DNA from 3 places in the Streptomyces sp. NPDC058195 genome. Region 1 is predicted to be linked to each of the others. Evidence: riboswitches for the same ligand, from Rfam matches in the RefSeq annotation. Region 1 holds a riboswitch; each other region holds the start of a gene.
The links. A riboswitch is a leader RNA that binds a small molecule or an ion and turns the genes downstream of it on or off. The one in region 1 is predicted to bind cyclic di-AMP.
Positions count from the first base shown of each region.

Region 2: another riboswitch for cyclic di-AMP. It lies ahead of ACFVWY_RS31120 (transglycosylase family protein); the one in region 1 lies ahead of ACFVWY_RS10720 (transglycosylase SLT domain-containing protein).
Region 3: another riboswitch for cyclic di-AMP. It lies ahead of ACFVWY_RS26065 (M23 family metallopeptidase); the one in region 1 lies ahead of ACFVWY_RS10720 (transglycosylase SLT domain-containing protein).

Region 1 is NZ_JBHVVM010000006.1:266,101-268,291, forward strand. Features, by position in the region: gene ACFVWY_RS10715 (ABC-F family ATP-binding cassette domain-containing protein) at 1-521, opposite strand, end outside; cyclic di-AMP (ydaO/yuaA leader) riboswitch at 1,083-1,248, shown strand; gene ACFVWY_RS10720 (transglycosylase SLT domain-containing protein) at 1,315-1,746, shown strand; gene ACFVWY_RS10725 (hypothetical protein) at 1,753-2,070, opposite strand.
Region 2 is NZ_JBHVVM010000034.1:54,910-57,100, reverse strand. Features, by position in the region: gene ACFVWY_RS31125 (transglycosylase family protein) at 1-665, shown strand, start outside; cyclic di-AMP (ydaO/yuaA leader) riboswitch at 978-1,152, shown strand; gene ACFVWY_RS31120 (transglycosylase family protein) at 1,156-1,920, shown strand.
Region 3 is NZ_JBHVVM010000024.1:20,097-22,287, forward strand. Features, by position in the region: gene ACFVWY_RS26065 (M23 family metallopeptidase) at 1-850, opposite strand, end outside; cyclic di-AMP (ydaO/yuaA leader) riboswitch at 862-1,014, opposite strand; gene ACFVWY_RS26070 (PP2C family protein-serine/threonine phosphatase) at 1,259-2,191, opposite strand, start outside.

The DNA.
Region 1 (2,191 bases):
GGTTCGTCCAGGAGCAGGATGTCGGGCCGTTCGAGCAGCAGCGCCGCCAGGCGCAGCAGCACGGTCTCCCCACCGGACAACTCGCCCACGGTGCGGTCGAGTTCGACGCTGCCGAGGCCGAGCGAGCCCAGGGTCGCCAGGGCCCTTTCCTCGACGTCCCAGTCGTCGCCGACCGTCTCGAAGTGCTTCTCGTCGACATCTCCGGACTCGATGGCCCGCAGCGCCTCGCGCCGCTTCGCGATGCCGAGCGCGACGTCCACCCGCAGGGTGGTGTCGAGAGTGATGTTCTGCGGCAGGTACGCGAGGCTGCCGCCGATGGTCACCGAGCCTTCGGACGGGCGCAGCTGCCCGGTGAGCAGCCGCAGCAGAGTGGACTTGCCGGCACCGTTGTTGCCGACGAGTCCGATCCGGCCGCGGCCGATGCTCAGCGAGAGCCCGTCGAAGACCGTGGTGCCGTCCGGCCAGCGGAAGGTCAGGGCCGAGCAGGTGAGAGAGGCGCTGGGGGCGGTGGGTGTCGCCATGGTTTTCCTCGCAGTCGCGGGTCGCAATGAAGGGGGGATTCGTATGCGAGCACCACGCGACCGGGCGGCGGAGAAAAGGTACGGCGGTCCTGGAGATCGAGGGACGGCTCATGCACCGAGGTCGCATCCACGCGAGGTCACGGGCAGTGCGGAAGCACTGCGGCAACGTGACGTGCGTACGGCGGGATGCCGTACGGCGTGGTGTTCGCGGACCTCAGATGCGCAACGTCCACCTCTATCGGAGACAACAGGACGTGAAAACCATAACGGCGGGGAGCTGGGTTGGCAACGTCCGCCGACCTGCGGGGGAGGTGCGTGGAGCCGGATGCGGAATGCCTCTTTCGTTATTCCGTGGCGCGAGTCACACCCTGCCCGTGGTGACGGTGCCGCGCGCTCCGGAACCCTTTTCCCGCAAGGGCCGGGCCCGGTCGGTGTGAGGTGGGTTACGGGGAATTCGGCTTCTTGATCTTGTATGCGAACTACCTGCGGAAAATAGGGTCTTGTCCGCTTCGGCTTCCCTCGCCTACGGTCTCCCTCAATCCGGGCGGAACGCCGAATCCTGCCGCTGTCCGGCCCATTCCGACCACTCGTGTACGGCAGGAGCGGGGAACCCAGGTACGTCGCCGGTCCGGACACCGGGCGGCTCGGGGTGAAGCCGCGCTCTCGCGCGGCCGGGCAGCTCCAGCCCGAACCCGACAGCTCACCTCGCAGGCGACGGAGAGGAACCACCATGACCTTCACCGGTACGCGCCGTCGACGCACCGCCACCTCGCTGACCAGGGGCTTCATAGGCATGGGCACGGGAGTGGCCGCGCTGCTGCTGCCGCTGCTCGGTGCCCAGGCCGCCTCGGCGGCACCGGCCCCGCAGGCCATCACCGCGACCGCCGCGCAGCCCGCGGCCTACACGGACGATCTGGACGGCTGGATCAAGGAATCGCTCGCCGTCATGGCCGAGCACAGCATCCCCGGCAGCTACGAGGGAATCCACCGCAACATCATGCGCGAGTCCTCCGGCAACCCGCTCGCCGTCAACAACTGGGACTCCAACGCCGCCGCCGGAACCCCGTCCAAGGGCCTGCTCCAGATCATCGACCCGACGTTCCTCGCCTACCACGTGCCCGGCACATCGACGGACAGCTTCGACCCCGTCGCCAACATCGCCGCGGCGTGCAACTACGCCGCCGACCGGTACGGTTCCATCGACAACGTCAACGGCGCCTACTGACCCCGGTCACTCCGGGGCGGATCCCGCCGCCTGCTCCGGTTCGGCGCGGGGCGGGAGCGGCACGGTGGCCGCCGCCCCGTTCCGCACCGCCCGCACCGCGGCTTCGTGCAGGCGGCGGCTGTCCTCCTCCGAACAGCACGCCACGGGGCTGCCCGCCATGGTGAACCAGTCGATCGCCCCCGAGTACTGCACCGTGATCTGGGCCGTGTCCTCGGCCCAGGTCGTGTGCACCGTCAGGTCCCCGGACAGGACTCCGACCTCCTCCGTCAGCACGCCACCGTGCCCGGAGAACACACCACAAGTCGTCCACGACGCCCAAGCCATGCATCCAGGCTGGCACCGGGGCGGCGAATGCGCGACCCATGGGCCCCGCCCGCGCGCCGGATGCTGGACACGGGCGAAATTTTCCGTCCGTCCCCCCTTCGGTTCCCGCACCGCCGATCTC
Region 2 (2,191 bases), on a different contig from region 1:
CGAAGGCCTGGCCCAGCTGTGCGGTCATCTCCGGCCTGGCGCCGGGCGGCTCGCTGCCCGGCGTCGACCCCGGCACCGCCCCCGTCGGCGACCCGGCCGGGACGGTGACACCGCCCGGGAACGAGCAGGGTGACCCGTCCGACGGGGCCACGCCGCCCCGAAGCGCCTGGGAGGGCGTGGACGCGGTGGACGGTGCTGACGGCTCGTCCGGGAACAGCGGCAAGCGCCCGGGGAAGGCGAAGGGCGAAGGGGCGGACACGCCGGACGCGGAGTCCTCGCCTTCGGCCACCCCGTCCGGTGCGCCGTCCGACGCACCCTCACGCGCCCCCCGGGACGCCTCCGCTTCGCCCGATTCGGCCGACGGTACGGGCGGGCGGCACCGCGGCACCCCGGCCGCCGAGGAGGGCCGTGGCGCGAACGGCGGTCACCGCGAGTCCGGCCGGCACGCCTCGCGCGGCGGTGGCGACGCGCGCGATACGGCCGATCAGGTCACCGACGGCACGTACACCGTCCGGCCCGGCGACAACCTCTGGACGATTGCTGATGCACAGAAGGTTCCCGGTGGGTGGTCCGCGCTCTACGAGGCGAACAGGAGCGTCGTCGGCTCCGATCCGGACCTCATCCTGCCTGGCCAGAGCCTCGATCTCGACGCCAAGGCCGAGTAGGAGCGGTCCGGTGACGGTCCGGTAATCGCCTAAAAGCGCCCCGAAAATCGGGGCAGTTCAGGGGCCTATGTCCGCTTATGTGTAAGTGAGACATGGGTCTCTTTGCGTCTTCCGGCGTGTCGCGTTCCGGTGGCCCTTCCTGGTGGCCCTCACCTGCGAAAACAGTAATTCTTCAGATGCAAGTACGGACTGATTGTCCGATGTGTCCACCTTTGAATGTAGGGCTTGCGTATGTTTACGGTCGGAATCGCTCGCACCGCGGGCCCCGTCGACCGTCACGCCGAATCCTGCCGTCGGTCGAAGGGAAAACAGACGCGTACAGCGCCGTAGGCAGGAGCGGGGGACCCAGGTAAGCCGCCGGGTCCGGGACGTCGGGACGACGTATCGGATCAGGCTTGGGGTGAAGTCGCGCGCTAGGACGTGCGACCGGGCAACTCACTCGGCCCGAACCCGACAGCTCACCTCGTAGGCGTCGGTGAGGAGAAGTTCCATGCTGCTTTCCAGCAAGGGCAAGCACCGCCGCCCGTCCAAGGTCGTCCGCATCGCCACGCTCGCCGGTGTCGCCGGTGCCGCCGTCGCCGTGCCGCTGATGGGCGCGACCAGCGCCTCCGCCGCCTCCGTCGCCACCTGGGACGCTGTTGCCCAGTGCGAGTCCGGTGGCAACTGGTCCATCAACACCGGCAACGGCTACTACGGCGGCCTGCAGTTCTCGCAGTCCAGCTGGGCCGCCGCCGGTGGCCTCCAGTACGCCTCGCGCGCCGACCTGGCCACCAAGGCCCAGCAGATCGCCACCGCCGAGCGCCTCCTCGACATGCAGGGCCCCGGTGCCTGGGGCTGTGCCGGTGCCGGCGGCCTGACCAACGACGGTGTCGACCCGGGTGTCGACACCGGTTCGTCCTCGAACTCCTCCTCCGGCTCGACCGCCGGTTCCGGCGCCTCCGAGCAGCAGAGCGCCGCCCCGAAGAAGCAGGCGCAGCCGAAGCCGGCCGAGCGCACCGAGGCCCCCGCCGCCTCCCGCTCGGACCGCACCGAGGCCCCGCGTGCCGAGTCGAAGAAGACCGTCACCACCCCGACCGGCGAGAAGGTCAAGAGGGGTGACGGCGAGTACAAGGTCGTCACCGGCGACTCGCTGAGCAAGATCGCCGCCGAGAACGGCGTCAAGGGCGGCTGGCAGCGGCTGTTCGAGCTGAACGAGGACATCGTCAAGGACGCCGACCTGATCTACCCGGGTCAGCAGCTGCACCTGACGAAGTAACAGGGACTCTCTCCTCCCCGGCCGCCCCGGTCCGGCGCGCATCCCCCCGTGCGCACCGGACCGGGGCGCCCTCCTTTCCGGCCTCCCTCCGCTCGGTGGAGCGGGAAGGCGTTCAAGTGTTGTAGTTACCGGCCGGTAGGTTTTGGGCGGAATGCCCGGCAATGCGGTCTCTCGGGTCGTTTTTCGTCCCAGGGGTCGGGCGGTCGTGGGGACGGGCGGGCCGGGCCGGTTAGGCTCTTGTCGCAAGGCCAAAGCGACCCTGCGCCAACAG
Region 3 (2,191 bases), on a different contig from region 1:
TGATCGGGGTACCGGTCGGAGCGGCGAAGTCGAGCCCGGTGTGGTGACCGGAGGACCACATCGAACCGGCCTGGCCGTAGGTCGAGGTGATCGTGTACGAGAAGGTCGGGAGGGAGTAGCTGGCGGCGAGCTTGGCCAGCCGCACGGCCTCCGCCTTCTTCTTGGCCGCTTCCTCCGCCTTCTTCTTCTCGGCGGCGGCCTTGGCCTCGGCCGCGTCCTGCTGCTTCTTCGCCTCGGCGGCGGCCTGCTCGGCGGCGGCCTTCTCCTCGGCGGCCTTGGCCTCGGCGGCGGCCGCGTCCTGCTGCTGCTCGGCCTGCTGGAGGATGCGGGCGCGCAGTGCCTCACCGGCGTCCGTGGTGCCCTGCTCGGCCTCGGCGGTGGTGATACCCGCGGTGGTGAGCGGGGCGGTGGCGGCGGCCTCGGCCTTGTCGGCCTCGGAACCGTCGGAGAACAGGGAGCCCACGCCGGGCAGGGACTTGGCGTCCGGAAGGTTCTCCGTGATCGCGTCGGGCACCGAGATGGAGACCGGGGGCTTGCCCTGCGCGGTGGCCATGCCACCCGCACCGACCGCCGCTATGACGCCGACGCCCAGGACCGTGGAACTGCGGGCGAGTCCCGTGCGCTGCTTGGCGACACGGTGCCTGCCGCGCACCGGGCGGACCGTCTCCTCCGTGGGGTTCCACTCGCTCCAGCCGCGCTCGGCCTCGCCGTTGTCCGTGTCGGAGCGGAAGTCGGGGGCGAACTCACCGGTGTGCCCGGCGCCGTAGCCGGTGCCGTAGCCAGTGCCGTAATCGCCGTTATCGCCGTGGAACCGTGAAGGGGCTTCAGGGGCAGGCTTGTTGGACGCCACGGGGGCGCACTCCTTTCCTTCCTTCTCGCCTACCGGGTTAGCTGACGGGTTCGGAGCAGGAAGGTCTCCTACGGGCTCCTCTGCCTCTCACGAGACACAGGTGTCCGATTCACCCCATGGAGGTGGTTCCCCGGTTCCCTTGCGGGATTCGGCGCTCGCGCACGGCGCCGCCATTGATGACGGCTGGGACGACCGCGCTGCGTTATCGAACGTTAATAGACACCGGGGCTCCATTCCAAGCTGTTCCCACTGATCGTTCACGTCTTTGGCCTGGACTTTACTGGACATAAGCTGACCAATAGGGCCACTTGACCGCCCCTCAGCCGCCAACTCATTTCTGACGTTATGTCAAATGTTATGCGGAGCGGCGCCTCTCGACTACGCACCGTGGCATTGCCGCGGGACCGCTCATTCCTTCTCCACGCCCACGATCGGCACGGTCCGGCGCCGGACCGGCTGCCCTTGCCCGGGACGCACCACCGCGAGCAGCGCCATGTCGTCGGTCGTCTCGCCACCGGTGTGCAGGCGTACGTCGTCCGTCAGCGCGGAGAGCAGCTCCTCCGGGCCCGGGAAGATCCGCCCGCGCAGCCGGGCCGCCGGGTCGTAGAAGACCCCCTCGGCGTTCCGCGCCTCGGAGAGGCCGTCCGTATAGAGGAGCAGTGTCGTCCCGTCCGGCAGGTCCCACTCGTCCGTCCGCTCCTGCCACACACCCAGCCCCATGCCGAGCGGCAGCGCGGGCACCGAAGGCCGCAGCACCTCCAGCGCCCCGTCCGGATGCAGCAGAATCGGCTCGGGATGCCCGCGGTTGACGATCCGCACGCGGGACAGTCCGGCCGGGATCTCGGCCAGTACGGCGGTGATGAAGCCTTCGAGCACGTCGAGGCCGCCCCGTCGCGCCTCCTCCCGCGACAGCGCCCGCTCCAGCCGCCCCGCCACCTCCGCCAGGGAGCCCTCCCGCTCGGCCGCCTCGCGGAACGCCCCGATGACCACCGCCACCGTCTCCACGGCCCCCAGCCCCTTGCCCCGTACGTCTCCGACCACCATCCGCACCCCGTGCGGGGTGTCCGCCACGGCGAACAGGTCGCCGCCGACGTACTCATCCGCCTGCGCCGCCTCGTACCGCGCCGCGACCTGCAGCCCGCCGATCCGTCCGGCCGGCTGGGGCACCACCGCGCGCATGGCCGTCTCCGCGATGAACCGCGCGGAGGCCAGCCGCTCGTTGCTCCGCCGCACCACCCCGTTGATCACGACCGCGAGGACCGAGACGGTGGCCAGGGTGAGCAGTTCGATCAGCGGCACGATCTCCGGCAACGTACTGCTGTACAGCCGCAGCACGATGAC